One region of the Actinoplanes sp. CA-252034 genome, then DNA from elsewhere that is predicted to be linked to it. Evidence: predicted binding sites of a transcription regulator. Region 1 holds the regulator's gene; the other holds the start of a gene.

The links. Region 1 encodes HrcA, which represses chaperone genes, less so after heat shock. Its sites were predicted from a motif close to GGTTNGCACNCTCNNNNNGAGNGTGCNAACC; they were not measured.
Region 2: groL (chaperonin GroEL) is a predicted target of HrcA. The motif match lies at 3,313-3,343, and genes of this name have one in related genera.

The regions. Positions count from the first base shown of each region.
Region 1 covers NZ_CP191846.1:1,324,485-1,339,712, forward strand. The annotation lists gene ACQPZW_RS06110 (phosphotransferase) at 1-661, opposite strand, end outside; gene ACQPZW_RS06115 (DUF4240 domain-containing protein) at 715-1,248, shown strand; gene ACQPZW_RS06120 (MOSC domain-containing protein) at 1,328-2,137, shown strand; gene lepA (translation elongation factor 4) at 2,226-4,106, shown strand; gene ACQPZW_RS06130 (GlsB/YeaQ/YmgE family stress response membrane protein) at 4,189-4,470, shown strand; gene ACQPZW_RS06135 (diguanylate cyclase) at 4,753-6,393, opposite strand; gene ACQPZW_RS06140 (hypothetical protein) at 6,507-7,367, opposite strand; gene ACQPZW_RS06145 (enoyl-CoA hydratase-related protein) at 7,458-8,222, opposite strand; gene hemW (radical SAM family heme chaperone HemW) at 8,254-9,453, shown strand; gene hrcA (heat-inducible transcriptional repressor HrcA) at 9,580-10,602, shown strand; gene dnaJ (molecular chaperone DnaJ) at 10,637-11,773, shown strand; gene ACQPZW_RS06165 (16S rRNA (uracil(1498)-N(3))-methyltransferase) at 11,952-12,686, shown strand; gene ACQPZW_RS06170 (class I SAM-dependent methyltransferase) at 12,714-13,496, opposite strand; gene ACQPZW_RS06175 (beta-glucosidase family protein) at 13,549-15,228, opposite strand, start outside.
Region 2 covers NZ_CP191846.1:10,324,013-10,339,240, forward strand. The annotation lists gene ACQPZW_RS46780 (Ig-like domain-containing protein) at 1-1,436, shown strand, start outside; gene groL (chaperonin GroEL) at 1,498-3,120, opposite strand; gene ACQPZW_RS46790 (N-acetyltransferase family protein) at 3,771-4,274, shown strand; gene ACQPZW_RS46795 (hypothetical protein) at 4,321-4,755, shown strand; gene thrC (threonine synthase) at 4,989-6,272, opposite strand; SAM riboswitch class I at 6,282-6,420, opposite strand; gene ACQPZW_RS46805 (GNAT family N-acetyltransferase) at 6,553-7,461, opposite strand; gene ACQPZW_RS46810 (ABC transporter permease) at 7,530-8,399, opposite strand; gene ACQPZW_RS46815 (alpha/beta fold hydrolase) at 8,396-11,122, opposite strand; gene ACQPZW_RS46820 (AAA family ATPase) at 11,242-13,455, shown strand; gene ACQPZW_RS46825 (DUF3263 domain-containing protein) at 13,522-13,854, opposite strand; gene ACQPZW_RS46830 (DeoR/GlpR family DNA-binding transcription regulator) at 14,014-14,799, opposite strand; gene ACQPZW_RS46835 (SIS domain-containing protein) at 14,990-15,228, shown strand, end outside.

The sequences.
Region 1 (15,228 bases):
TGTCGACCCGCAGATCGCCGTGGCACAGGCCCTCCCCGGCGGTCAGCGGAGGCAGCGCGCGTTCGAGTCTCGCCAGGTCGGCGAGCCGGTGCGGGGCGATCGTGGACAGGGCCGGCTCGGGCATCGGCGCACGGCGGGCGGCGATCAGCGACCACCAGGACATCTCGTCGCGCAGGATGTCCGGAAGCGCCGGCACGCCGATCTCGAGCAACGGCGGCGACGGATACGCCAGTGCGGTCGCCGCCGCCGACCAGGTCCGCAGGGTCGCGTCCAGGTCCTCCTGTGACCATGGCAACGCCGGGATCCGCCCGTCGATCGCGGGCAGGCAGAGCACGAACCAATCGGAATCGGTCATGGTCCAGAGGGGGCGGGCGGCGGTCACCTCCGGGGGCAGGGCCGTGGTGAGGGTGGCCTCACGGGCGTACCACTGGGACACCGGGTCGTTCAGCGGCGCCGCCTTCGCGAACACGCTGGTCCCCGCCTCGGTCTCGAGCACGGCGGCGAAGGACCGGGTGAAGCCGCCGCCTGCGCTGCGCGCGGCCGAGACCGGCGATCCGAGACGCAGGCCGATCGCTTTGCGCAGCCCGTCCGGCAGGTCGGACCAATCGGGGCGTACGGCCGTCGCGTCGTACGGAACATCGGGCAGAGTGATCGGCCGCATGACTCCATCCTGCCGCCCGCGAAAACGTCGTACCCCACTGGCAGGATCGCAGCATGCGAACCGACGATTTCTGGGCGGTCATCGACCGCGCGACCGCCGACCGGCCGGCCTCGCCCGCCGAGGTGGCCGAGCGTGCCGTCGCCGATCTGGCCTCGCGCGATCCGGAGGAGATCGTCGCGTGGGGCCGTCACCTCGACAAGGTGATGGTCGCCTCCGGCACGGAGGACCTCTGGGCGGCGGCCTATCTGATCAACAGCGGAGCTGACGAGGCCGGGTTCGACGCCTTCCGCGGCTGGCTCATCGCGCACGGCCGCAAGGCCGTCGCCGCCGCCGTGCAGAAGCCGGACGTGCTGGCCAACGTGGTGGTGATCAAGGAGGCGGCGGACACCGGCGCGGTCTTCGAGGCCGAGGAGGTGCTCGGCATCGCCGCCCGGGCCCATGAGGAGGCGACCGGTCAGCCGCTGCCCGTGGAGGAGCGGCCGTCCCACCGTCCCCTGGTGGCCGATCTGTGGGATTTCGACAACGAGGACGAGATGCGGCGTCGTCTGCCACGCCTGGCCGCCCTGTTCCTGGAGCCACCGGACTGAGCTTCCCGCGTCCCGGCCGGCGTGCCGTCTGCTGGGAAGTGGGTCGAGCCCGCGGTCGCGGAGCGGCGAGACTCGCGGCATGAGTGATGAGTCGGGGACGATCGCCGCGGTCAGCCGAAACGGTGCCTACACCTTCACCAAGCCCAACCGGGACGAGATCGTGCTGGTGGCGGGCCTCGGTGTGGAGGGTGACGTGCACGCGGGGGTGCACGTGCGGCACCGCCATCGGGTGAAGGTGGATCCCACCCAGCCGAACCTCCGGCAGGTGCATCTCATTCAGGCCGAGCTGTTCGACGAGGTCGCGGATAAGGGCTTCGAGGTGCCCGCCGGCGGGCTCGGGGAGAACGTGACGACCCGCGGCCTCGACCTGCTCGGCATGTCGCCGGGCACGATCCTCCGCTTCGGCCCGCCGGGCGGCGTGGGGAACGGCGGGCCCGGTTCGAGCAGCGTCGGGACCGGGGCTGCCGGCTCGAAAGGGGTGGCCGACGGTGCTGCCGGACCGCCTGGGGTCGCCGACGGCGACGCCGGGTCGGGTGGTGGGAGCGACGGGCGGGTGGCCCTGGCCGGAGTGCTCGCGGCCGCGGAGGCGGCCACCCTGGACGAGGCGACGGCGCGGGCCGCGGCGGCCGTGGCGGCGGCGGCCGGGCGTGATGCCGGTGACGATCCGCGCCCGGCGGTCGTGCTGGCCGGGCTGCGGAATCCGTGTGTGCAGATCAACGGGTACCAGACCGGGCTGTTGAAGGAGGTTCTGGCGCAGGACGCCGACGGCAACGTGGTTCGCAAGGCCGGGGTGATGGCCGTCGTGCTGCGGGGTGGGGTGATTCGCCCCGGGGATCCGGTTGTGGTCGAGCCTCCGCCGGGTTCGCCCGTGCCGCTGGAACGGGTGTGATCGGACCTGCCCTTCCGGGCGTGGGACGATAGGGGGCGTCGGCCGTTGAGTCGGCGCCCGCAGCCAAGCCCGAGAAGAACGGAAGACCGTGCCTGGACCGCTCGACCCCGGCGTGAACGTGATCGGATCGACCGATCCCAGCCGCATCCGCAACTTCTGCATCATCGCCCACATCGACCACGGCAAGTCGACGCTGGCCGACCGGATGCTGCAGATCACCGGGGTGGTCGACCCGCGCCAGATGCGCGCGCAGTACCTCGACCGGATGGACATCGAACGCGAGCGCGGCATCACCATCAAGTCGCAGGCCGTGCGCATGCCCTGGACCGTCCGGGAGGGCGACAAGCAGGGCGACACCGCCGTTCTGAACATGATCGACACCCCGGGGCACGTCGACTTCACCTACGAGGTGTCCCGCAGCCTGGCCGCCTGTGAGGGCGCCGTCCTGCTCGTCGACGCCGCGCAGGGGATCGAGGCGCAGACCCTCGCCAACCTGTACCTGGCGATGGAGAACGACCTCCGCGTCATCCCGGTGCTCAACAAGATCGACCTGCCGGCGGCGCAACCCGAGAAGTACGCCGAGGAGCTGGCGAAGCTGATCGGCTGTGAGCCGTCGGACGTGCTCCGGGTGTCCGGTAAGACCGGTGTCGGCGTGGATCACCTGCTGGACGAGATCGTGCGGCAGTTCGTGGCTCCGGTCGGTGACGCGGCGGCTCCGGCCCGCGCGATGATCTTCGACTCGGTGTATGACGTGTATCGCGGCGTCGTCACGTACGTCCGCGTGATCGACGGCCGGATCGAGGCCCGCGACAAGATCAAGATGATGTCGACCGGCGCCGTGCACGAGCTGCTGGAGATCGGTGTCGTCTCGCCCGAGATGGAGAAGGCGACCGCGCTCGGGGTCGGTGAGGTCGGCTATCTGATCACCGGCGTGAAGGACGTGCGCCAGTCGAAGGTCGGCGACACGATCACCGGCAACATCCGGCCTGCGAAGGAAGCGCTCGGCGGCTACAAGGAACCGCAGCCGATGGTCTATTCGGGTCTCTACCCGATCGACGGCTCGGACTATCCGGCGCTCCGTGACGCTCTGGACAAGCTGAAGCTGAACGACGCGGCGCTCACCTACGAGCCGGAGACGTCGGCGGCCCTCGGGTTCGGGTTCCGTGTCGGCTACCTGGGCCTGCTGCACCTGGAGATCATCGGCGAGCGGCTGGAGCGCGAGTTCGGGCTGGACCTGATCTCGACCGCGCCGAACGTGGTCTACCAGGTGTTCACCGAGGACGGGAAGGACTCGATCGTCACCAACCCGAGCGAGTTCCCGACCGGCAAGATCGCCGAGATCCACGAGCCTGTGGTGAGAGCCACAGTTCTGGTGCCGAACGAGTATGTGGGCGCGGTCATGGAGCTGTGTCAGAGCCGCCGAGGCAGCCTGCTCGGCATGGAGTACCTGTCCTCCGAACGGGTGGAACTGCGCTACACACTCCCGCTGGCCGAGATCATCTTCGACTTCTTCGACCAGCTGAAGAGCAAGACCAAGGGGTACGCGTCACTCGACTACGAGCCCTCCGGCGAGCAGGTGGCCGACCTGGTCAAGGTCGACATCCTGCTGCACGGTGAGCCGGTCGACGCCTTCAGTGCGATCGTGCACAAGGACAAGGCGTACACCTATGGCACCACCATCGCCGCCAAGCTGCAGAAACTCATCCCGCGGCAGCAGTTCGAGGTGCCGATCCAGGCGGCCATCGGCAGCCGGGTCATCGCCCGCGAGACGATCCGGGCGATCCGCAAGGACGTGCTCGCGAAGTGCTACGGCGGTGACATCAGCCGGAAGCGCAAGCTGCTGGAGAAGCAGAAGGAAGGCAAGAAGCGGATGAAGATGGTCGGCCGTGTGGAGGTTCCACAGGAGGCCTTCATCGCCGCGCTGTCGACGTCGGACACCGGTGACACCAAGGGGACAACCAAAAAATAGGGCGGTTTGATTTCTCGGGGCGTCGGGAACTCTGGGGCTCGACGGACGCAACCAACAAGCTCCACCCCCGAGGAGGATCCCGATGGAACTCACCCTTACCGGCATCATCGTCGCCCTGATCGTCGGCCTCATCATCGGTGCTCTCGGCCGCCTGGTCGTGCCGGGCAAGCAGAACATCCCGCTGTGGCTGACCCTGGTCGTCGGTGTTGTCGCCGCGCTGCTGGGCACCGTGCTGGCGCGGGCGCTCGGCGTGGCCGACACCAAGGGCTTCGACTGGATCGAGCTCTTCTTCCAGGTCGTCCTGGCCGCGATCGGTGTCGCCCTGGTCGCCGGCACCCGTGGCCGTCGCCACCTGACCCGCTGACGCGCGGTCTGACCAAACGCGAGAAGCCGGCCCCAGCGATGGGGCCGGCTTCTCGCGTTCTTCGTCTTCCGGGTCGCCGATAGAGGACCGGCCGGGGCGAAGGGTGTACGGCCCCAGCGGACGGCCGACCTCACGAAGGGGTACGGGCCGGCAGAACCCGGCCCGGTAGAAACCCGGCCCGGTGAAGAAGTACGGCTTGGCAGGAGAGCCCGCTGGGCGAAAGCGAGCGGCCCGGCAGCGGGGTCGGTCGGGCGGAGCCGGAGGGTGTGGCGGTCGCGGGAATCAGTAGCGGAACTTGTCGCGGGCGCTGCGCCGGTTCACCCAGGCGGGTAGTTCGCCCTGGTGCTCGTGGTGCGGTGCGGGATCGGTCACGGCGCCGCTGTTGCCGACCGGCCTCAGCGTGACGACCAGGCCTTGGACGAGGCGGTCGTGCCGCAGATCCCGGTACGCCATCGCGACGAACACGTGGGTGCCGTCCGGCCGGGACAGGGCGCAGTAGACCGTGCCGTCGCCCTCGGTGCGCAGGGCCCGCCGTACCGCCGCCCGGTCGTCTGAATGAACCAGATCGTCCAGGGCGGTGAGCGGCGGCAGGTCGCCGCCGCCGGTCAGACGTCGCAGGCCCGGGCTGGCATAGCGGATCCGGTGGTCGGAGTCGACGACCGCCATGATCTCCGCGGTGTTGCCGGTGACGGCCCGCAGGTAGAGATCGCTGTCCCGCCGGCCGACCGCCTCGACCAGGGTGATCCGGTCCAGGGCCAGGGCGGTCTCCCCGGCCAGCACCTCGAGCGCGTCGCGGCCGGCCGTCAGGGCCTCCCGCCGCCCGGTGATGACGAGGGCGCCGCCGCTGGGCCGGGCCACCGCGAGCGGTTCCAGCCGGAGCGGGCAGATCAGGGTGCGCTCGTCCGCGGCGGCCGTGCCCGTCCACCAGCTGCGGGTCCCGGCGTCGGCGGGCGCCGCCGGCAGGCCCTCCGAGGACAGCCGCCCGTCGTCGGTGGCGAGGATCACACGGCGGACGCTGCCGGTCGGGAGGAGCCGGCTGACCGCGGCGCGGACCGCTCTCTCGACGGCCGGCGCGTCGGCGGCCGCCACCAGCGCGGTGTTGGCGGCTCGTAGTCCACGTTCCCGGGTGAGGGCCTGACTGTGCTGCTGGACGGCGTCGGCCAGCCGGGTGATGGTGAGCAGCAGGGTGATCGCGCCGGTGACCGCGATCACCACGCCGTTGCGCACCGGCCCGGAGAGGGCCTCGATGATCAGCACGCACGGCGGGGTGGCGGCGGAGAGGGCGAGCAGGATGGTGTCGCGGAACCGCCACGGCGACAGCCGGGCCGGCCGTGGCTCGGTCAGCCCGGTCATCGACGGGTGCAGCGCGGACAGCCCCCACGCGAGGTAGAGCAGCACGTAGGCGGACTCGGCGGCCGGGCTCTCGCCGCTGAGCGGATAGAACACGTCGCCGGCCAGCATGCCGGCCGAGCCGGTGACGAGCAGGATCGCGGCGACGTTGCGGTGGTCGGCGGCCACCAGGCGCACGGCGACGCCGAGCAGGAGCAGATCGCCGATCACATCGGCCGGGGAGACGGTCTGGAAGCGGGTGTCCACGCTGATCACGAAGACCCAGACGACGAGCATGCCCGCGCAGGCGAACGCCACCAGGTCGATCAGGCGGGCCCGGTCGACCAGGAGCGCGCCACCCCGGGTGAACTGCAGCAGGCTCAGCGCGACGAGGGCGAACATCACCAGGTAGGCGGTGTCGGCGAAGGGCATCCGGTCGTACGCGTAGAAGACGTCGCCGATCGCCAGGGTGGCCACCGCGCCGGCCAGGAGCAGCCAGGGCGCACGCCGGGCCGGGCGGTGCCGGTGAACGCCCCACAGGATCGCGCCGGCGCTGCCCGACCCCAGCAGGATCCACTCGATCGCCCTCAGCACGACCTACTTAGTACCAGGGTGGTTGCGCAGTGTCCATGTGGATGTATACGTAGCGCTACCACTCTCGGGCATGCGAGACATTACGGCTAGTCACCGATACTTCCAGAGTTGTCTCAATGGAACACCTCCGCGACGACCTTCGCTGTACCGGCTCCGCTGCCGTCCGTGACCGGCTGCCACTTTCCCTCGGGTGCGTGCCATTCGAGATCACCGAAACGTACCCGTTCGAGACCGGTCGCCGAGGCGTGCGAGACCAGCCAGTGCGCGAACCGCCACCCGACGCTCGCGTCGGCGACCTCGACCGTGAGGCCGGCCGCCTCGGCGCTGCGGGCCTGGCCGGTGAGTTTCTTGCCCCAGTCCAGCTGGAGGCTGCTGAACAGCGCGGCGGCCGCCTCGGCGCCGCGCACCGCCGGAACGTCCGGCACGACGCACTCCACGGCGCCGGTGGCACGGCCGGTCAGCGCGGCGGCCAGCACCTTGGACTCGTCGGCCCACTTCTCGTAGGCCTCCGGGTAGGCGGACCGCTGCACCCGCTGGGCGGCGTCGGTGACGCGCATCTCCTCCCAGCCCTTGACCTTCTTGAGAGCGGCGTAGAACCTGCCGGCCGAATAGCGCGGGTCCTTGATCTGCTCGACAGTGCCCCACCCCTGGCTGGGCCGCTGCTGGAAGAGGCCGACCGAGTCGCGGTCGCCACTGTCCAGATTCTCCAGTTTCGACTCCTGGAAGGCGGTGGCCAGCGCGACGACGATCGCCTGCTCCGGCATGTTGCGCCGGACACCGATCGCGGCGATGGTCGCCGCGTTGGCCATCTGCGCGGTGTCCAGGGTGACCTGACCGTCGGCGCGGACCGTGCACTCGGGACCGAGCACGGGCAGCGTGATCGAGCCGGCCAGATTGTTGATCAGGACGACCACGCCGGCCACCACGGCCACGGACAGCAGGGCGATCAGGCCCACGATCGGCTTCGCGCGCACCCACCCCTCCTCTGCCGCCGGACGCCAAGCCTAGACAACGAGCGCCCGTGGCCCGGCGTCACTGTGGCCGGGGGCACCCGACCGGGGCGGTCAGTGGATCCAGCTCGGATCGCGCTTCTCCCGAGCCGCGGCCACGCCCTCCCGGCCCTCGGCGGACTTGAAGTATCCGGCCGAGCGGTGCGCGAGATCGGCCAGGTCGGCCCGGATCGAGTCGGCCCTCGTACGCCGCAGAAGTTGCTTGGTGCCGGCGAGCGCGAGCGGGCCGCCCCGGACGAGCGAGGCGCAGTAACGCTGCACCGCGCCGTCCAGATCGTCGTCCGCGACGGCCGCGGTGACCAGGCCGATCTCGGCAGCCCGGGCGCCGTCGAAGACGTCACCGGTCAGATAGAGGTCGGCGGCGGCCCGGGGCGACAGCCGCGGCAGCACGGTGGAGCTGATCACCGCGGGGATCACGCCGAGCCGGACCTCGGTGAAGGCGAAGGTGGCCGACCGCACGCAGACCGCGATGTCGGCGGCGCCGATCAGGCCGAGGCCGCCGGCCCGGGCCGGCCCGGCGATCCGGGCGATCACCGGCTTGCCGAACTCCCAGAGCACGGCCAGCACGTCGGCGAGCATCTCGGCGGGCAGCCGGTCACCGGGACCGGCCGCGGCGGTCTCCTTCAGATCGACGCCGGAGGAGAAGACCGGGCCCTCGTGGGTGAGAACCACCACACGGCTCTCCGGGTCGGCGGCCGACGCGGCGAGCGCGTCCAGCAGCTGCCCGAGCAGCGCGGTGGAGAGCGCGTTGCGGTTGGCGGGGTTGTCGATTGTCATCGTGGTCACGCCGGCGGCGGTGACGGTACGGACCAGATCCATGCCGGAACTGTAAGACGTGCACACTTGACGGATGGCCGGCGCACTCCCCGATGGCGAACCCGTACCCACCGACGGGTCCCTCCCCGACGAAGCCACCCGCGAGGTGGGCAAGAACGGGTTCGCCGTCTACGTGCACGTCCCGTTCTGCGCCAGCCGCTGCGGGTACTGCGACTTCAACACCTACACGGCCAGCGAGCTGGGCGGCGGGGCGAGCCGCGACGAGTACGCGGAGACCGTCCTGGCCGAGCTGGCCCTCGCGGCCCGGGTGATCGAGCCCGGCCCGGTCGACACCGTCTTCGTCGGCGGCGGCACACCCACCCTGCTCGACGCCGGTGATCTGGGCCGGATCCTGGAGGGCATCGACCACACCTGGGGGCTCGCCCCGGGCGCCGAGGTGACCACCGAGGCCAACCCGGAGTCGGTCGATCCCGCCTACCTACGGCAGCTGCGGAGCGCCGGGTTCACCCGGATCTCGCTGGGCATGCAGTCGGCGGCCGACAACGTGCTGCGGGTGCTCGATCGCAGGCACACCGCCGGCCGTGCCCCGCAGGCCGCGATCGAGGCGCGGGAGGCCGGCTTCGAGCACGTCAACCTGGATCTGATCTACGGGACGCCGGGGGAGAGCCCGGACGACTTCGCGCGCTCGCTGCGGAGCGTCGTCGACGCCGGCGTGGATCATGTGAGCGCCTACGCCCTGATCGTCGAGGACGGCACGAGGATGGCCGGGCGGATGCGGCGGGGCGAGCTGCCCTACCCGTCCGACGACGTGGCCGCCGACCGTTACCTGGCCGCCGAGGCGGCGCTCAGCGAGGCCGGCTTCGGGTGGTACGAGGTGTCCAACTGGGCGCGGCCGGGCGGGGAGTGCCGGCACAACCTGCTCTACTGGACCGGCGCCGACTGGTGGGGACTCGGGCCGGGCGCGCACAGCCACGTGGGCGGCGTGCGCTGGTGGAACGTCAAACACCCGTCGGCGTACGCGAAACGCCTGGCCGAAGGGATGTCGCCGGGGCAGGCGCGGGAGCTGCTGACCGACGCCGACCGGCACATGGAGGACGTGATGCTCCGGGTGCGGCTGCGGGACGGCATCCCGCTGGACCGGGTCGACGCCACGGGCGCCGCGCAGGCCCTGGCCGACGGGCTGTTGGAGCCGGGGGCGTACGAACAGGGGACGCTCGCACTCACCCTGCGGGGCCGGCTGCTGGCCGACGCGGTCGTCCGCGACGTGCTGTAAAGGCCGGTCTGACCCGTCCGGCCCCGAAATCCGAGGCCGGTACGTACTTTCGATCATCGCGCTGCGACCGCCCGCGACGTAGACTGGCACTCTATTAGCGGGAGTGCCAGCAGGGGGAGGGGTCATATGAGTCTGGATGACCGCAAGCTCGAGGTGCTCCGGGCGATCGTCGAGGACTACGTCGAGACCCAGGAGCCGGTGGGCAGTAAGGCTCTGGTCGACCGGCACAAGCTCGGCGTCTCCCCGGCCACTGTCCGCAACGACATGGCGGTGCTGGAGGAGGAGGGCTACATCCGGCAGCCGCACACCAGCGCCGGCCGGGTGCCCACCGACGCCGGCTACCGGCTCTTCGTCGACCGGCTCACCAAGATCAAGCCGTTGAGCCCGGCCGAGCGCCGTGCCATCGAGCGGTTCATGGTCGGCGCCGTCGACCTCGACGACGTGGTGCACCGCACCGTTCGCCTGCTGGCCCAGCTCACCCGCCAGGTCGCCGTCGTTCAGTACCCGAGTCTGTCCCGCTCCACGGTCCGCCACCTGGAGCTGGTGCCGATCTCCACCACCCGTCTGATGCTCGTGATGATCACCGACACCGGGCGGGTCGAGCAGCGGCTCGTGGAGATGCCCGGCCCGGTCGCCGACGGCGAGGTGTGGGAGCTGCGACTGCGGGTCAACGAGAAACTGGCCGGGCAGCGGCTCGCCGACACCCCCCTCCTCGTGCAGAAACTGGTCGAGGAGTCGGCCCCCGAGCGCCGCGCGTCGATGACCTGCCTGGCGTCGGTTCTGCTGGAGACTCTGGTGGAGCGGAGTGAGGAGCGCCTCGCCCTGGCGGGTACTGCCAACTTGACACGCGGGGGTGTGCTGGACTTCCAGGGCACGCTGCGGCCCGTTCTCGAGGCTCTCGAGGAGGAGGTCATCCTTCTGAAGCTCATCGGCGATCTGGAGCCCCGGACCACCCGGGTCCTGATCGGTGACGAGAACCAGATCGACAACCTGCGGTCGGCGTCCGTGGTGAGCAGCGGTTACGGACCGGGTACCACGATCGTCGGGGGGCTCGGCGTGCTGGGCCCCACCCGGATGGACTACGCCGGCACTATCGCTACCGTTCGTGCAGTGGCACGCTACGTTGGCGACCTGTTGGCACAGAATTGACGGATTCGCGCAGACATTGAGGACTCCAAACCCCGTGGCCAAGGACTATTACGGAATTCTCGGTGTGAGCCGGGAGGCAACCGACGACGAGATCAAGCGCGCCTACCGCAAACTCGCTCGGCAGTACCACCCGGACGTCAACCCGGATCCGGAAGCGCACGAGAAGTTCAAAGAGATCAACGCGGCGTACGAGGTGCTCTCCGACGACCAGAAGCGGCAGATCGTCGACCTCGGCGGCGACCCGCTCGCGCCGGGCGGCGGCATGCCCGGTGGAGCCGGTGGCGCCGGCCCGTTCGTCGGCTTCCAGGACATCATGGACGCGTTCTTCGGCACGGCCGCGGGCGGTGGCTCCCGTGGCCCGCGCCCGCGCACGCGTCCCGGCGCCGACGCGATCCTCCGGCTCGAGCTCGACCTGGTGGAGACCGCCTTCGGGGTGGAGGCGCCGATCACCGTCGACACTGCGGTCCTCTGCACCCAGTGCTCCGGCGCCGGCACCGCGCCCGGCACCCACCTGTCGACCTGTGAGGTCTGCTCCGGCCGCGGTGAGGTCCAGTCGGTGCAGCGCACCTTCCTCGGCCAGGTCGTGTCGTCCCGTCCCTGCCAGAACTGCCAGGGCCACGGCACGGTCATCCCCAGCCCGTGCCCGACCTGCGCCGGTGACGGCCGGATAAGGACACGCCGCTCGCTCACCGTCAAGATCCCGGCGGGCGTCGAGGACGGCATGCGGATCCGCCTGGCCCAGCAGGGCGAGGTCGGCCCCGGCGGGGGTACGGCCGGCGACCTGTATGTGGAGATCCACGAGCGGCCGCACGACGTCTACTCCCGCAAGGGCGACGACCTGCACTGCCGCGTCACCCTGCCGATGACGGCGGCGGCTCTCGGCACCCGGATGACCATCAAGACTCTCGACGGCGAAGAGAACATCGAGGTCAAGCCGGGCACCCAGCCCGCCAGCACGCTGCGCATCCGGGGCAAGGGCGTCCCGCACCTGCGTGGTCAGGGTCGCGGCGAGCTCTTCGTGCACCTCGACGTCAAGACGCCGACCAAGCTCACCGCCGACCAGGAGCGGATGCTCCGTGACTTCGCCAAGACCCGTGGGGAGGACGTCGCCGAGCTGAGCAAGCAGGGCGGGTTCTTCAGCCGCATGCGGGACGCGTTCAACGGTCACTGATCACCTGCGCTGATCACCTGCGCTGATCACCTGCGCTGGTCATCTGGGCGCTGATCAACTGTGCGCTGGACGCCGGGTGTGCCACCTCGCACACCCGGCTTCCTCCTGCTCCGATCATTCCGCGGGGAGAGGTCGGGCGGGAGCCGCCGGCTGGGTTGCGTTCGGTAGCGTTCCGGGAATGTCCGCGCCGCTGTTCCTGGTCGAGAGCCTGCCCACCGGATCGTCGTTCACCCTCGACGGGCCGGAAGGGCATCATGCCGCCACCGTGCAGCGGCTGCGTGCCGGTGAGACGTTGATCCTCGCCGACGGCCGCGGCGGCACCGCGCGGGCCGAGGTGACCACGGTCGGGCGCGGCAGCGTCGACCTGGCGATCCTCAGCGTCGCCGGGGAGCCGCCCGCCGACCCGCGCCTGGTCGTCGTGCAGGGCATCGCCAAGGGCGACCGTGGTGAGCTGGCCGTGCAGGCGATGACCGAGGTCGGCGTGGACGAGATCGTGCCGTGGGCGGCGTCGCGGTCGGTGGCCCAGTGGCGTGGCGACCGGGGAGCCAAGGCCCGCGACAAGTGGGCGGCGACCGCTCGGGAGGCCGCCAAGCAGGCCCGGCGGTCGTGGCTGCCGGTCGTCGGCGGGGACCCGGACTGCTCGACCAGGCAGGTCGCGGCCCGGTTGTCGGCGGCCTCGGGGGCGTTCGTGCTGCACGAGGAGGCCACCGAGCGACTGACCACGGCCGAGCTGCCCGACTCCGGAGACGTCGTGCTGGTCGTCGGCCCGGAGGGCGGTGTCAGCGACGCCGAGCTGGAGGCCTTCCGCGAGGCCGGGGCGATGCCGGTGCGCCTCGGGGCCGAGGTCCTGCGTACCTCGACCGCCGGCGTCGCCGCTCTCGCGGTGCTCGCCACCCGCCTCGGCCGCTGGTGACGGTCGATGGGATCTCCCGGCTGTCCGCTACGGGCGGCGGGCCAGGGCCGCATAGGTGTGGACGGCGAAGTCGATCGTCGGGCCGTGGGCCTCGATGACGGCGATGGTGTCGTCGATCGCGGTGTCGCGCCGGGGCTCGTCGAGCATGCGGTACAGGGAGATCGAGTGCAGGTGGGCGCGGTACTCGGCGAGGGTGTAGGAGCGGGTGGCCCGGTAGCGCAGGGTCCGCAGGTCGGTGAAGAGCTTCTCGATGCCGGCCAGCTCCGGCCACTGCTCGGCGAACGGGCGCGGGGCGTCCGGCACGTCGTCGACGTGCAGTGAGTGGGGGGACTGCCGGCCGGTCAGGCCGTGCCGGGCGTCGACGGCGGCCAGAGCGGTGTAGAGATCGCGGTCGGGCAGGAGGAAGACGTTCCAGAACGGGGCGAGCAGGCCACCCGGGGCGAGCGCGGCGTGGGCCAGCGTGTTGCGGCGGTCCGCGTCGACCCAGTGCCAGGCCTGGGCGCTGATCACCAGGCCGTAGCCGCGGTCGGGGGTCCACGCCTCGAAGGTGGACTCGATCACCGGGACTCCGGGGACGGTACGGCGCAGCACGGCCGCCATCCGGGAGTCCGGCTCCAGGCAGGTCAGGTCGATGTCGCGGGCGGCGAACAGCGCCGTCGCCTTGCCGGTGCCGGCTCCCACCTCCAGGACCGGGCCCGGACCGGCCTGCTCCAGCACGTCGGTCACCAGGTCGGCCGGGTAGCCGGGGCGGATCCGGTCGTACTCCTCGGCCAGCTCGCCGAAGACCTGTCCACGTTCGCGCGTCGTCATGACCGCCAACCTAGCCGGGGCGGGACCGGTCGGCCCCGCCCCGGAAGCACGGTCAGACGGTGATCTCGACGGAGCGGCGCGGGTCGTCGAGGGCGTGGGCGGCGATCACCGTGTAGGCGCCGGGGACCGTCTGCCAGCCGTCGTTCCACACCTGGAAGGCCCGCTCGGGGATCGGGATGGTGACGGTGACGGACTCGCCCGGCTCGGCGTCCACGGTGCCGAAGCCGGCCAGCCAGCGCTCCGGCCGCTCGACCGGCGAGCCGTCCGGCGCCGGGGAGGTGGCCGGGGTGTCGGCGCCGGGCGACAGGTAGACCTGCACGACCTCACGGCCGGTGCGCCAGCCGGTGTTCGTGACGGTCACCCGCACCTCCGACCCCGAGTACGCCAGGTGGTCGTACGACCAATCGGTGTAGCCCTGACCGTGACCGAAGGCGAACAGCGGGTCGGCCGCCTGCCGCAACCATCCCCGGTAGCCGATGAAGATGCCCTCGTCGTAACCGAGCGTGCCGTCCGCAGGCTTGACGTCGAGCACCGGGCAGTCCTTCTCGCTGCGTGGCCAGGTGGTCGGCAGCCGCCCGCCCGGCTCCGCGACCCCGAGCAGCACGTCGGCGAGCGCGGCGCCCGCCTCCTGGCCGGGGAACCAGGTGAGCAGCACCGCCGCCACCTCCTCCGACCACGGCAGCAGCACCGGCGAACCGGCGTTGACCACGACGATCGTCCGCGGGTTGGCGGCCGCCACCCGGGACACCAGCTCGTCCTGACGACCGGGCAGGGCCAGCGACGTACGGTCGAAGCCTTCCGACTCGACCTGCTCGGTGGTGCCGACCACGACCACCGCGACATCCGACCGGGCGGCCAGCTCGACCGCCTCGGTGATCAGCCCCTCCTCGTCGGGACCCGGCGCCCGGTGACCGAGCGTGGTCGAAACCGAGTGGGCCGCGCCCGCCTCGAAGGTCTGCCGCAGCAGCACCGGGACCGGGACCCCGGCCTCCAGCGTGACCGCGAATCGCTGCTCCCGCGGGTGCAGCAGCAGGTCGGCCCGGCCGGTGCCGGGCGGGTGCAGCGAGCCCTCGTAGAGCTTCTCCGCGCCGACGATCAGCTCGAACGCGCCGAACCCGGAGACCGCCAGGAGGTGCTCGCCGGCCACCTCGGGGGTGAGCTCGGTCCGCAACTCGAGGGTGGTGATCCCGGCCACGTCGAGACCGCCGGGCGGGTCGCCGAGCCAGCGGATGGTGGCCGTCTCGACCGGAACGTCGTGATCGTGGATGACGAACCGGAACGGCGCCCAGTCCGGGCCCTGCGCGGCCGGCAGGAACGGCCGCGGGTCGGCGCCGATCGCGTACGCCACGTCGACCCCGGGCAGATCGTGGCGCAGACCGTCGAGCGGTGAGATCACGTGACGGGGCGTGACCTGGGCGCTGCCGCCGCCGAGGACCCGCGCGTCGGTGGCCAGGGCGCCGATCACCGCGACCCGGGTCAGCTCGGCCGGCTCCAGCGGGAGGGCGGAGTCGACGTTGCGGGCCAGCACGAAGGAGCCCACGGCCACGTCGTGCGCCACGTCGTCGCCGTCCTCGTCGAGCGGGAGGTCAGGCGTCTCCGAGCGAACCTCCAAGGCTCCGGTACGCGCGGCGAGGAGCAGCACACGGCGTACCTTGTCGTCGATCACGTCCTCGCCGACGGCGCCCGACCGGACCGCCTCGACCAGCGCCGTGCCCCACGGGTTGTCCATCGC
Region 2 (15,228 bases), 1.8 Mb from region 1:
GTAACGACAGCGACCCGGACGGCGGCCGGCTGACCGTCGTCCGCACCGCGCAGCCGGCACACGGCCGCGTCGCGGTGAACGCCGACCGTACCGTCCGGTACAGCCCGGCCTCCGCCTTCCACGGCATCGACACGTTCACGTACACCATCGAGGACGCCGCCGGAGACACCGCCGACGGCAAGGTCACCGTGGTCGTGGGCAACGCCGCCCCGGTCGCCGCGGCGGACGTCGCCGCGGTGCAGAGCGGCCGGTACGTCGACGTGGACGTGCTCGGCAACGACAGCGACCCCAACGGCGACCAGAGGCTCGGCGTCGCCTCCGTGGGCGAACCCGGTCACGGCACCGCCGCCGTCACCGGCGACAGGATCCGGTACACGCCGCGGAAGGACTTCGCGGGCACCGACGAGTTCACGTACGAGGTGAGCGACGGCGAGGGCGGCAAGGCATCCGCGGCCGTGACCGTGACCGTGACCGATCACCTGCCGATCGCCGTCGCGGACCGGGGGACCACGCCGTACCAGCGGGCGCTCGCGATCCCGGTGCTCGACAACGACGTGGCTCCGGAGGGACCGCTGGCCCTGGTGTCGATCGGCACACCCGACCACGGCACCGCGACGGCCGACGGCGACCAGATCGTCTACACCCCGGCGGACGGCTTCTCCGGAGTCGCGACCTTCGAGTACCGGGCCCGGGACACCCTCGGGCAGAGCACCGGCTCGACCGTGACGGTCACCGTCTCCCCCGCGCCGCACGCACCGGACAAGGAGGCGGTCACCAAGCCGGACGAGCCCGTCGTCATCCCGCTGCCCACGGTCGACAAGAACGGCATCGGGATCACCGTGACCGAGGTGGGCGAGCCGGCGCACGGCACCGTCCAGCTCAACCCGGACGGCACGTTCACGTACACGCCGGACAAGGGCTTCACCGGCACCGACTCGTTCACCTACGAGGCCATGGACGCGGACGGCAACCTGACCACCGGAACCATCACGGTGACGGTGGCCGGGGACGGGGCGGGCATTTCGCCGAGCGCGTTGAAGGACCGCTACACCGTCGAGGCGGGCGGAACGGTCACCTTCATGCCCACGGCGAACGACAGCGATCCGAACGGCGGCGACCTGACCCTCGTCAAGATCAGCAAGCCGGACCGGGGCACGGCGACCATGACCGACCTGACCGTGACCTATGTGGCGCCCACCGGCTTCACCGGCACGGAGACGCTCGGCTACACGATCCGGAACGGGAACGGGAGCACCGCGAAGGCGACGATCGCCATCCGGGTCACCGCCGCCGCCACGGTGGAGCTGCCGACGACCGGCGCCGACCTCGTCCCGGCCGCGTCCGCGGGCGTCGCCGCGATCGTCATCGGTGGTGTGCTGGTGCTGCTCACGGCCGGTCAGCCCGGCCGCCACCGCCCCGGCCGCCACCGCAGCTGAATCGAACGGACAGCAAAGGGGCGGGTCGCTCGCGCGGCCCGCCCCTTTGTCACGACTGGACTCAGAAGTCCATGTCACCGCCGCCCGGGCCGCCGGCCGGAGCCGGGTTCTTCTCGGGCTTGTCGGCCACGACAGCCTCGGTGGTGAGGAACAGCGCGGCGATCGACGCGGCGTTCTGCAGCGCCGAGCGGGTGACCTTGGCCGGGTCGATGATGCCCGCGGCCAGCAGGTCGACATACTCACCAGTCGCGGCGTTGAGGCCCCAACCCGCTTCGAGGTTGCGCACCTTCTCCGCCACGACGCCGCCCTCGAGGCCGGCGTTCACGGCGATCTGACGCAGCGGCGCGTCGAGCGCGACCCGGACGATGTTGGCACCGGTGGCCTCGTCGCCGGACAGGTCGAGCTTGTCGAACGCGTACTTGCCGGCCTGGACCAGCGCCACGCCACCACCGGGGACGATGCCCTCCTCGACGGCCGCCTTCGCGTTGCGAACGGCGTCCTCGATGCGGTGCTTGCGCTCCTTGAGCTCGACCTCGGTGGCCGCGCCGACCTTGATCACCGCAACGCCGCCGGCCAGCTTGGCCAGACGCTCCTGCAGCTTCTCACGGTCGTAGTCGGAGTCCGAGCGCTCGATCTCGGCGCGGATCTGGTTGACCCGGCCCTGGATCTGCTCGGCGTTGCCGGCACCGTCGACGATGGTGGTCTCGTCCTTGGTGATGACGACCTTGCGGGCCTGGCCCAGCAGGGACAGGTCGGCGGCGTCCAGCTTGAGGCCGACCTCCTCGCTGATGACGGCGCCACCGGTGAGGATGGCGATGTCCTCCAGCATGGCCTTGCGGCGGTCACCGAAGCCGGGGGCCTTGACGGCGACCGACTTGAAGGTGCCACGGACCTTGTTGACGACCAGGGTGGCCAGGGCCTCGCCCTCGACGTCCTCGGCGATGATCACGAGGGGCTTGCCGCCCTGCATGACCTTCTCCAGGATCGGGAGCAGGTCCTTGACCGCGGAGATCTTGCTGTTCGCGATCAGGATGTAGGGGTCGTCGAAGACGGCCTCCATGCGCTCGGCGTCGGTCATGAAGTACGCCGAGATGAAGCCCTTGTCGAAGCGCATACCCTCGGTGAGCTCGAGCTCGAGGCCGAAGGTGTTGCTCTCCTCGACGGTGATGACGCCTTCCTTGCCGACCTTGTCCATGGCCTCGGCGACCTTCTCGCCGACCGTGGTGTCAGCGGCCGAGATGGAGGCGGTGGAGGCGATCTGCTCCTTGGTCTCCACGTCCTTCGCGAGCTTGCTCAGCTCCTCGGAGACGCTGGCGACGGCGGCCTCGATACCCCGCTTGAGGGCCATCGGGTTGGCGCCGGCGGCCACGTTGCGCAGGCCCTCACGAACCAGCGCCTGAGCCAGGACGGTCGCGGTCGTCGTGCCGTCACCGGCGACGTCGTCGGTCTTCTTGGCGACCTCCTTGACCAGCTCGGCGCCGATCCTCTCGAAGGTGCCCTCGAGCTCGATCTCCTTGGCGATGGATACACCATCGTTGGTGATCGTGGGGGCGCCCCACTTCTTCTCGAGAACCACGTTGCGGCCCTTGGGACCGAGGGTCACCTTGACGGCGTCGGCGAGCTGGTTCATGCCGCTCTCGAGGCCGCGACGGGCTTCCTCGTCGAATGCGATGATCTTGGCCATACGGCGTTGTCCTCCCGGACATCCGCGGCGCCGGGCCTCGTCGGCCCCGCTCTCCGCATGTTGAGGAAAGTCTGCGGACGCCACCACCTGGCGAAGGTGACGTCCTCAGGCCGAGCCGGATAGCCCGCGACGACCGGCTCCGTGCCCCGATGCCGATGGCGGCATCGCAACCGGAACCCCACCGTCCCGACCTGCTGGCACTCAGCATGCGCGAGTGCCAATCACTTGTTTAGCACTCTCCGATGGCGAGTGCAAGAAACCCCATCTTCCCGCGAAACCCCGGGAGTGGCCGCCGTTTCGGCTAAGGATCTTGCAAGCCCAGCTCAGGAGGGCTGTCGGCGGTCTCCGGCACCACCGGGCGGGACGTGACGAGCACCGCATCCGACCAGCCGACGATGCCGGCCGCCGCCGGCACCTCCGGGCAACCGCCCATCCGAGGACCGGCACAGCAGCACCCCGGAACGGCGTGGTGGCGGCGAGACCCGGCAGGACCGACATCACCGCGAGGATCACGGGACCGACGATCAGGAGAATCAGCGGCTCCGGCGCGACGTCGATGTGACAGTGCCCGGATCTGCGACATCATCCGTGCGCTCGGGTTCGCGACAACCCGGTTGCCGAGCCGGTGGACCGGCGGTAGTGATGAAGGCATGGAGAACTGGGACGTACGGCGAGTGACCCCGGATGACGCCGGGCGCATGCGGGCGCTCCGCCTGGAGATGCTGGCGGACAGTCCGCTGGCGTTCCTGGAGACCCTGGCGCAGGCCGCGGCACGGTCGCACGAGAGCTACCGGCAGCGGATCCGGCAGTCCTCCGAGGGGCCCGACACGGCCCAGTTCATCGTCGACCCGGGTGGGCCGCTGATCGGGCACGCCGGCGGGACCACGGTGCCCGGCGAGCCGGGTTGCACGGTCATCTTCGCGGTCTACCTGACCCCCGCCCACCGGGGTGGCAAACTGCTCGGGCAGCTCGTCGAGGCGGTCGCCGACTGGTCGGCGGCGGCCGGGCGGGACGAGCTGATGCTGGAGGTGGTCTGCGGCAACGAGCGGGCCGTCCGGGCGTACGAGAAGCTGGGTTTCACCGACACCGGGGTGCGCCTGCCGCACCCGACCGTCCGCGTCCTCACCGAGCTGCAGATGCGCCGGCGGGTGTGAGATGGCCGGGCGCGGGTGGCACGTGACGCGGACGACGTTGACCGCGGTGAACGGGACGACCCTCGCCGGGCTGTTGCTCGCTCTCGGCACCGGGACGAGGGTGCGGCGGGGACGGCACGGCGTGCTGATCGCGGAGAACTTCCGGTTCCGGATGCCGGCCGGCTCCTGTTTCACGGTCGGCTCGGTGATCATCACGAACCGTCCGGCCGAGTGGCTGCTCGCCGAGGAGCGTGCCCGGCTGTTCGCCCACGAGTGCCGCCACGCGAGCCAGTACGCGTTCTTCGGCCCGCTTTTCTGGCCCGCCTACTGGGTCGCCTGTGGCTGGTCGATCGCGTTGACGACGTCCTACGGGGTGCGCAACTGGTTCGAGAAGAACGCGGGGCTCGCCGACGGCCACTATCGGGACGACATACCGCTGCGGCCGTGGGTGCTCAAGGTCTTTGGTCGGGAGGACGGACGCACAGCGCCTCCGGGCACGTAGCCAATGGGTCAGCGCTGGATCGTTGGGACCCTCGGAGATTGTCGCCAAGCTCTGGTGAGGGGCCTCGTACGGCGTCGCATCCTCCCGCAGAGAGCATCCTGCCCATCCGGAGATCGGAGTGCAAGTCCTCGGAGGAGGTAATTCTGACAACCGGCTGATCGTCGGTGACGGTCAGTGAGAGTTGGTCACGAATTGGTGACCTTCGCCCGGCCGGTCGGGCGACCCGGCGCGTGTCAGCCGAGCAGCCCGGCCTCCCGGGCGCCCCGCAGCGACGGCTTGATCGTGTGGGTCGGTCCAACCTGGCCGGCCACCGCGTCGAGCGTCTTCAGGCCTTCGCCGGTGTTGTAGACGACGGTCTCCTTGGTGGGGTCGAGCCTGCCGCTCGCCACCAGCTTCTGGAGCACCGCCACGGTGGTGCCGCCGGCGGTCTCGGCGAAGATGCCGGTCGTCTCGGCCAGCAGCCGGATGCCCGCGCGGATCTCCTCGTCGTTCGCGTAGTCCATCCACCCGCCGGTGCGCTTGACGGCCTCGATCGCGTACGGCCCGGCGGCCGGGTCGCCGATGTTGAGGGACTTGGCGATGCCGGTCGGCTTCACCGGGGTGATCACGTCGGTGTCGGCGTGCAGGGCGACCGCGATCGGGTTGCAGCCCTCGGACTGGGCGCCGAAGACGGTCCAGCCGCCCTCCGGGGCCTCGGCCAGTCCGATCTCGACCAGCTCGCTGAACGCCTTGTCCACCTTGGTGAGCAGCTCGCCGGAGGCCATCGGGATGACCACCTGGGCCGGAATGCGCCAGCCCAGCTGCTCGGCCACCTCGTAGCCCAGCGTCTTGGAGCCCTCGGCGTAGAACGGGCGGACGTTCACGTTAACGAACGCGGTGTCCTCGAACTCGTCGGTCTCCACGAGCTCGCTGCACAGCCGGTTCACGTCGTCGTAGGAACCCTCGATGGCGACCAGCTCACCGCCGTACACCGCGGTCGTGATGATCTTGCCCTGCTCGAGGTCGGCCGGGATGAAGACGATGCTCGGCACACCGGCCCGGGCCGCGTGGGCGGCGACCGAGTTGGCCAGGTTGCCGGTCGAGGCGCAGGAGAACCGGTTGAAGCCCAGCTCCTTGGCCGCGGTGAGGGCCACCGAGACGACCCGGTCCTTGAACGAGTGCGTCGGGTTCTGCGAGTCGTCCTTGACGTAGAGCGGGGCCTCGATGCCGACCGCGGCGGCCAGCTGCGGGGCGGCCACCAGCGGGGTCAGACCGGGATCGAGGGTCACCCGGGTCGCCGGGTCCTGGCCCGCCGGCAGCAGAGCCGCGTAACGCCAGATGTTCTGCGGGCCCGCCTCGATCTGGGCCCGGGTCACCCGCGCGAGCGCCGCCTCGTCGTAGGCGACCTCGAGCGGGCCGAAACACTCGTAACAGGCGTGCTGCGCGGCGAGAGGATACTCAGCGCCGCAGGCACGACAGACGAGGCCGCGAGCGGGCGAGGTGGAGGCGGTGGAGGGTACGTCGACGACAGACGTCATTAGAGTTTCCTCTCATCTTTCCCCGCGGCGACCTGCCGTAACGGGGACGGAATTAGCACCTGCCACGCGCGGCTCGTCATCGAGAATCGCTGCGCGGTGGTTGCCGGGGCTTCGTCGGGCCGTATCCCTCTGCCCCTCTGGATGAGGTATTCAGTTGTTTCCAACACCTTACGACGAGATCCCGCGAACGCCACAGGAAGTTCCCGAGGTGTGAGCGACCTCCTTCTCCCCCGGCCGGTCGGCCTCACCCCCGCCGGTCGTCCTCACTCCCGGCCGGTCGTCATATCTCGGCGAGGCAGGAGATCTGGGTGCCGACCGGGCGGTAGCCGAGACGGTTGTTGACCGCGAGCATCGGCGCGTTCTCCTCGTCGTTGCTGGTGTAGGCGGTGCGTACACCGGAGGCTGCGGCCCGGCGCAGCGCTGCCGTCTTCACCAGGTGGGCCAGGCCGCGGCCGCGATGAGCCGGGACGGTGGCGGTCATGTCCGACCACATCCGGTCGCCGTCACGCAGCACCAGCGAGAACGACACGATCTCGCCGTCGGCCACGGCCGCGGTGCTGGCGTCCCGGTCCAGGCCCGGTTCGTCCCAGATCTCGTAGCGCCACAGCGGATAGGGCGTCGGCTGCGGCGGGGTCTCACCGGGCTCGTCGGTCGCGGCGGCCACATCCGCCTCGTACAGCGCCTTCTCCGCCAGCTCGCGCAGCCGCACCATCTGGATCCCGGCCGGCGCGGGAAGGAACGGCCGGTCGCCGAACCCGGTCAGATCCAGGGCCGAGAAGCGCATCTCGCGGGACGGCTCGAACCCGTGGGCGCGGGCGAACCCGACCGCCTCCGGCGCCGCCCAACTGCTCGCCCGGCACACCCCGATCGACCGCAGGTGGGTGATCGCCTCGGTGAGCAGGGCCGAGCCGATCCCCCGGCCTCGGCGCCGTGGGTGCACCTGCAACGCGATCCGGCCGAAGCCGGCGTCCGCCGAGCGGGTGTCCCGGAAGGCCGAGACCAGGCCGATGATCTCGCCGTCGCGCTCGGCCAGCAGGTGGATCCGGTTCCCGCCGGGTGGTGGATCGGCGAACATGCGGCGGGTGGAGGCCTCGCCACGGACCAGATAGGGATGGACCGCGGCGCGGAGCGCGGCCGCCGCGGCGGCGTCGTCGGGGTGGGCCGGGCGGATCGAGAAGTCAGCCGTCACGGCCGCCATGCCATCGCGCGCCCGCCCCGGCCGTCAACCGAATTGACGCCGCCGGGGCGGAAGCACTGTCAGGAGGTGACGTCCTTGCGGGTGAACCGGTAGAACGCGATGCCCCAGAACAGGGTGGCGTAGACCACCGCGGAGATCGCGCCCTTCGCCAGGTCCTCGGTCTGCACCGGTGTGGAGAGCAGGCCCATCCAGGCGTCGGTGTAGTGGGTCGGCAGCCCGTTGCGGATATCGCCGAGCGCGTCGATCTGGTCCAGGATGCTGGACAGGATCCACAGCAGCACCGCGCCGCCGACCGCGCCCAGCGCCGCGTCGGTCAGCACCGACAGCAGGAACGCCAGGCCGGCCACCACGAGCAGGGTGGTGGCCAGGTACGCGCAGATCCCCAGCAGCCGCAGCAGCCCCTCACCGGGTGGGATCTCGGCGGCGATCGTGCTGCCCATCGGGGACCAGCCGTACCGCAGCGTGCCGACGAGCAGACTGGTGCCGACGAGCAGGATCAGGGCCAGCAGCGAGTATCCGGCGGCGACGGTCAGCTTGACGCCGAGCAGCCGGGCCCGCGGCACCGGGATCGCCAGCAGGTAGCGCAGACTGCCCCAGCTGGCCTCGCTGGCCACCGTGTCGCCGAAGAACAGTGCGACCACCACGACCAGCAGGAACCCGGCCGACACGGCGAGCCCGAAGAGTGCGAAGTTGAGCCCGCCGGAGGTGGCCAGGTCGGCCATGCTGCTGAACGCGCCCCCGCCGTTGCCGTCGTCGTCGTCGCGGCCGCCGCCACCGAACTCGAAGGCGGCCAGGACGATCAGCGGCAGCAGCACCATGAAACCGAGCGCCATCTGGGTGCGCCGGCGGGACGCCTGCCGGCGCACCTCGGCCCAGATCGGCATGGTGCGCGACGGCTTGTAGCCGGACGCGGCTTCCAGGGTGGTCATCGGTCCCCACTTCCTCGCGAGTTGTCGCCGACCAGGGACAGGAACGCGTCCTCCAGGCGGCGGCGCGGCACCAGCCGGTCCACCCCGATGCCGGCCCCGACCAGGGAGGCGACCACCTCGGAGCGGGCCGTCCCGTTCATGTCGACGATCAGGCCGTTGGTGCCCTCGGTCGTGACCGAGGCCACACCCAGGTCCTGGAGGACCCGGGTGGCGGCGGGCACGTCGGAGACGTCGAGCTGCACCGACGGGGAGTCCCCGACGATGTCGCTGACCGGGCCGGATGCGACGATCCGGCCCTTGTTGACGACGACCGCGTGGGTGCAGGTCTGCTCCACCTCGGCGAGCAGGTGGCTGGAGACCAGCACGGCCCGGCCGTCGGTCGCGTACCGCTGCAGGACGCGGCGCATCTCGGCGATCTGCGGCGGGTCCAGGCCGTCCGTCGGCTCGTCGAGCACCAGCAGCTCCGGCAGACCGAGCATGGCCTGCGCGATGGCGAGCCGCTGCCGCATGCCGTGGCTGTACTTGCGGGTCTTGCGGTGGATCGAGTCGCCCAGACCGGCGATCTCCAGGGCCTCCTCGAAACGGGCGTCCGCCCACGGGCGGCCGGTGGCCTGCCAGTACGCCTTCAGGTTCTCCTCACCCGAGAGGTGCGGCAGGAAGCCCGGGCCCTCGACCAGCGCGCCGACCCGGGACAGGATCGGTGCGCCCGGGACGAGCCGGTGCCCGAAGACGTAGATCTCCCCGGCCGTCGGCTGGGTCAGGCCCATCAGCACCCGCAGCGTGGTGGTCTTGCCCGCCCCGTTCGGGCCGAGCAGGCCGACGACCTGCCCGCGCTCGACCGTGAAGTCGATCTCCTGGACCGCCACGAACCCGTCGCCGTACGCCTTGCGCAGCCCGTTCACCACGAGCGGGGTGTCCGCGTGCTCCTCGACCACGGCCACGTCCCGCCGCCGGTGCCGGATCCGGCTGACCAGCAGCAGCACCACCAGGCCGAGCAGGATCACGCCGATCACGCCGGCCAGCGCATACCACCAGAGGGTGCCGGGGTCGGCGATCGGCGTGCCGGTCAGCGTGGGCAGGGTCAGCGCCGGCTCCACCGCGACCGTGTACACGGCCGGCTGGGCGGGCGTGAGGAACGCCTGGTCGGAGGTGGCGACGGTGACCCGTACCGTATGGCCCGCCTCGATCTGCCGGACGATCGCCGGAAGCGTCACGCTGACCGGTTGGGCGGCGTTGACGTCGGCCGGCAGGCCGGTGAGCCGGATCGGCGCGACCAGGCCGGCGCTGAGCGTCGCCGACCCGTTGGCGTCGACGTCGTAGAGCTTCACGAAGAGGATCGCCTCGCCGGTCGGTGAGGCCGCCCGCAACCGCAGCGTGGGCGCGCCGGCCACCTCGACCGGCGCGGTCAGCGCCGCCGACTCGAAGACGGCGTGCTGGCCGGGCACGTCCATGGCGACGCCGCCGCTGAGCACCGAGCTGAGCCGGCTGGTGATGCCGGGCATCGACGAGATGGCGCCGGGATTGCCGTTCGGCGGGTTCGCGATCGGCTGCGCCTCGCCCCGCAGGGTGATCTCTGAGCTGCCGGTGCCGGTGAGCCCGGGGTACGACCCGGTGGAGTAGCCGTTGGTGACCAGGCCACGGTCGAGCGCGCTGAACCCGGCCACCCGGGAGAACGTGAAGTCGTCGCCCGGCGCGTCGCCCTCGCCCTTCAGGTAGTGATCGAGCCACTGGGCGGTGAGGAATTTCAGGCGGTCGGAGTCGGAGGCCGGGCCGGCGCCGCCGTCGTGGCCGCCGGTGAACCAGGCGACCCGCACCGGGGTCCCGGTCGCCGCGATGCCCTTGGCGTTGGCGTCCGCCTCGGAGAGCGGGAAGAGAGTGTCGACGGCGCCCTGGATGAGCAGAGTCGGCGCCTTGATCTTGTCGAGGACCGTGGCCGGGCTGGACTTGAGCAGCAGCGCCTTGGTCGTCTCGTCGGGGATGCCGGTGGTGGCCATCTGCAGATACGCCTTGCAGACGTCCTCGGCGAACCGGCCGCAGGCGGGATCGCCCTGCTCCTGAGGACGCCCACCACCCAGCAGGCCGAGCGCGGAGGCGCCACCGTTGCCGAAGAAGTAGCCGGCCCACGCCTTCTTGAAGACGCCACCCGGGACCAGCGCCTCGGTCAGGGAGTTCCAGGTGATCTGCGGGACGATCGCGTCGACCCGCTGGTCCTGCCCGGCCAGCATCAGGGCCAGCGCGCCGCCGTAGGACCCGCCGACCGCCGCGACCTTGGGATCGCCGGCGGCGTCGGTGACCACCTCGGGACGGGCGGCCAGCCAGTCGAGCAGCTTCTGCGCGTCCTTGACCTCGTGGTCCGGGCTGTCCAGGTGGATCTGGCCGGTGCTGCGGCCGAACCCGCGGGCGGTCCACGCGAGGACGGCGTAGCCGCGCCCGGCCAGTGACTCGGCGTCCTCGCGGACCGACTCCTTGGTGCCGCCGAACCCGTGCGCGAGCAGCACCGCGGGCACCTTGCCGTCACGGTCGGCCGGCAGGTAGAAGCGGGCGTCCAACTCGACGTCGGCGCCGGCGATCCGGAAGTCCTCGGTCGTCCAGGCGTCCGGCGTGGGACGGACCGCCCAGACGGCGGCGCCGGCCAGCACCACGAGAGCGGCGGCCGCGGGCAGGACCCGGCGCCGGGGAAGCCGGGAGAGCGCACGGCGCAATCCGGCGGTCAGGTCAGGCATGGCGCACACGCTAGCTCGATCCGACTGAGCGGTGCCTGTGAAACCTCTCAGCCGCCCGGCTACCCCGCTACGGATAGCGTTGACCCCCAGACCCACTCACCTTCGGAAAGGCGCGCCCGGTGGCCGATGACCTCACGCTGACCGTGACCCTGCGACCCGCCGCGCTGGACGCGCGCCGCGGCATCGTGCGGTTGCACCCCGAGGTGATGGCCGCGCTGGCCCTGCGTCCCGGCGACCCGGTGCGGCTGGCGGGAGCCCGGACCACCGCCGGGATCGTGGCCAAGGCCGAGTCGACGGCCGGGCGGGGCCTGCTCTACGCCGACGACCTGACCCTGGGCAACCTCGGTATGCGTGACGGCGGCCAGGTCACCGTCACCCCGGTCCCGGTGACGCGGGCGACCCGGGTGACGCTCACCGGGCCGGCCGAGGTGGAGGCGGTGGTCTCCCCCGAGATGCTGCGGCTGGCCCTGCTCGGCAAGGTGGTCAGCGCCGGTGACGACGTCTCCCTGCTGCCGCAGGACGTGCTCCCGGAGGCCGGGCACCGCCCGCTCGTCGAAGCGGCCCGGCGCAGCCTCGCCAACCGGGTCGGCTACGCCTGGACGAGCACGCTGCTCAGCGTGATCGAGGTGGCCGACGGCGACGCCTCGCTGGTCACCATGGACACGGTCGTCGCCTGGCAGGACGGCCCGTCCGCAGCCGCCCCCGCGGCCCGGCCGACGGTCTCCCCCGGCGCGCCCGCCTCGACCGACCCGGACGTGCCGCCGCTCAGCCTCGACGACCTTCCCGGCCTCCGCGCGCAGGCCAAGGAGCTGGAGGAACTGCTCGATCTCGGTTTCCACCACGGGGAGGTGCTGGCCAAGCTGGGCACCCGGGTGACGCTCGGCGTGCTCATCTCCGGCCCCTCCGGGTCCGGGAAGTCCGCGCTGGTGCGTGCGGTCGGCGCGACGGTGAACGCGAAGGTGCGCACGGTCTGGGCGCCGGAGCTGGCCGCCCTCACCAACAATGCGGCGGCGGCACGGTTGCGAGAGCTTTCCGCAGAGGTACGCGCTGAGCACCCGGCCGTGCTACTCGTCTCCGACGTCGAGGCGCTGGCCCCACGCGAGGAGCCCGGCCCGATCTCCACGGTGTTCCGTCAGGTGCTGGCCGACACGCTCGCCAACGGGACCGCGGTCGTCTGCACCACCAGCAGACTCGAGGCGGTGGACCCGTCACTGCGCGCCCCGGAGATGCTGTCCGTGCAGCTCACGGTGCCGCTGCCGGATTTGGCGATGCGCCGCGAGCAGTTGGGCGTGCTGACCCGCGGGATGCCATTGGCGGAGGACGTGCGGCTGGACGAGGTCGCCGGGCGTACCCCCGGGTTCGTCGCCGCCGACCTCGGCGCCCTGGCCCGAGAGGCCGGGGTCCGGGCCGCGCTCCGGCTGGTCGGCGCCGCCGAGGACTCCTCGGAGGTGGTCACCATGGCCGACTTCGAGGCCGCCCTCGACGTGGTCCGGCCGACGTCGATGGCCGAGTCCACGCTGGAGGTCGCGGCGGTGACCCTCGACGACGTCGGGGACATGGCCGAGGTCAAGCAGGTGCTCACCGAGTCGGTGCTGTGGCCGCTGACCTATCCGGACACGTTCGCCCGGCTCGGGGTGTCGCCGCCGCGCGGTGTGCTGCTCTACGGCCCGCCCGGCTGCGGCAAGACATATCTGGTCAAAGCCATCGCGGGTACGGGTAAGGCCAACGTCCTGTCGGTCAAAGGCGCCGAGCTGCTCAGCAAGTGGGTCGGCGACAGTGAGCGATCGGTGCGGGAGCTGTTCCGCCGGGCCCGGGAGGCGGCGCCCACGCTGGTCTTCCTCGACGAGGTGGACGCGCTGGCCCCGGCCCGTGGGCAGGGCACCGACGGCGGGGTCACCGACCGGGTGGTGGCCGCCCTGCTGACCGAGTTGGACGGTGTCGAGGACCTGCGCAACGTCGTGGTGATCGGGGCGACCAACCGTCCCGACCTGATCGACCCGGCGCTGCTGCGACCCGGCCGGCTGGAGCGGCTGGTGTTCGTGCCGCCGCCGGATGCCGAGGCCCGTACCGCGATCCTGCGCGCGTCGTCGAAGGCGGTGCCGCTCGACGACGCGGTCGATCTGGTGGAGCTCGGAGCCTCGCTCGACGGCTTCTCGGCGGCCGACTGCTCGGCGCTGATCCGGGAGGCGGCGCTGGCCGCGATGCGCGACTCGCTGGAGGCGACCACCGTGACCGCGGCGAACGTGGCGGCGGCCCGCTCCCGGGTCCGCGCCTCCCTCGACCCGGACCAGGTGGCGTGGCTGGCCGCCTACGCCGAGTCCCACCAGCCCTGACGGCCGGCCGCTTCGGCGATCGGCACGCGGCCCGTCTCCGCTCCGGTGGGAGCCGTACCGGTTCGCTCAGCGGCGGCGGGTGCGCGCCCGGGCCGAGCGCAGCCGTCGGAGGCGACCGACCAGGACGGGCTCCTTCTCCAGAGCGGCCGGGTTGTCGAGCAGGCCGTTGAGGAGCTGGTAATAGCGGGTCGAGGAGAGGCCGAAGGTGTCCCGGATGGCCTGCTCCTTGGCGCCGGCGTGCTTCCACCACTTGCCCTCGAAGGCGAGGATCTCCACGTCCCGGTCGGTGAGCGCGGAGGGCGGCCCGACGACCGGGCTGATCGGCTCCGCCACGCGCGGTGCCGGGATGTGCTGCTCCTCGACGGGCTGGTCACCGGTCGGTTCGGCGGCGGGCTGCATGGCGCTCCAGACGGCATCGGTGACCACGGATTTCACGAGCGATCCTCAGCATAGGACGCACCCGGGAACCCCGCAGACGCTACCCGAGGCGACGAGTCGACTACGGACCGTCCATATAGCGGCCACCCGATCGGCTACCGTACGGCCGATCCGAGGTTTTCAGGCCGTGATGACGTCCACCCCGGCGTCCTGGAAGGCGGCGATCGTCGAAGCGGGCGCCCCGGAGTCGGTGACCAGCGTCTCGATCTTGCTGATCGGGCAGATCCGGGCGAACGCGTGGCCACCCAGCTTGGACGAGTCGGCGATCACGACCACCCGCTTGGCCCGGGCGACCATCAGGCTGTTCATCGACGCCTCCCCCTCGTGGTGGGAGGCCGCGCCGAGCTCGACGTCCAGCGCGTCGACACCGAGCAGCACGATGTCGAGGGTGACCTCCTTGAGCAGCGCCCCACCGAGCGGGCCGACCACCTCGAAGGACTGCGGGCGCACCACCCCACCGGCGACCACGATCTTCATGCGCGAGCGCAGCAACAGCTCGTTGGCGATGTTGAGGGCGTTGGTGACCACGGTGAGCTGGGAGCCCTCGCCACCGGCGTTGAGGTCGGGACGGACGGCCAGCGCCCGGGCCACCTCGGTGATCGTGGTGCCGCCGTTGAGGCCGACCACCGTGCCGGGGGTGACCAGGCGCGCCGCGGCCTCGCCGATGCGCTGCTTCTCCGCGGAGTGCTTGGCACTCTTGTAGCGCAGCGGCAGGTCGTAGGAGACGCCGTTGGCGACCGCGCCACCCCGGGTGCGGGTGATCATCTGCTGCTGGGCGAGCTGGTCGAAGTCGCGGCGAATGGTCGCCTGGGACACGTCGAGGCGCTCGGAAGCCTGCTCCACGGTCACCCGGCCGCTCTCCGTCAGTAGCTCAAGCAGGGCATTCCACCGCGCGTACCGGTCCACCCACCACTCTCCGATGCACGTTCCATGATAAGTGTGTGCACATTAGTGCGCGAAAGCCCCGGAAGCAAAGCCATCTGATGCGCGAAGGTCCTTTGGAACTTGCCCCCGCGGCAGCACTCTGAGCACAATAACGCGCGAAAGACCCGGGAACCGAGCGCGAATGCGCAGCACCTACCGGTGAGGAACCGACATGAGCCATGTCAAAGCGGAGATCGCCACACAGGCCGAGTGCTGGCGGCAGGCGGCGAAACTAGCCGAGTCACCCGGACTCCCGGCCCGTGGGGAGCGCGTCGCCGTCGTCGGCTGCGGCACCTCCTGGTTCATGGCCAAGTCCTACGCGGTGCTGCGCGAGCAACTCGAGCACGGGGAGACCGACGCCTTCCAGGCCTCCGACTTCCCGTACGCCCGGCGCTACGACCGGCTCGTCGC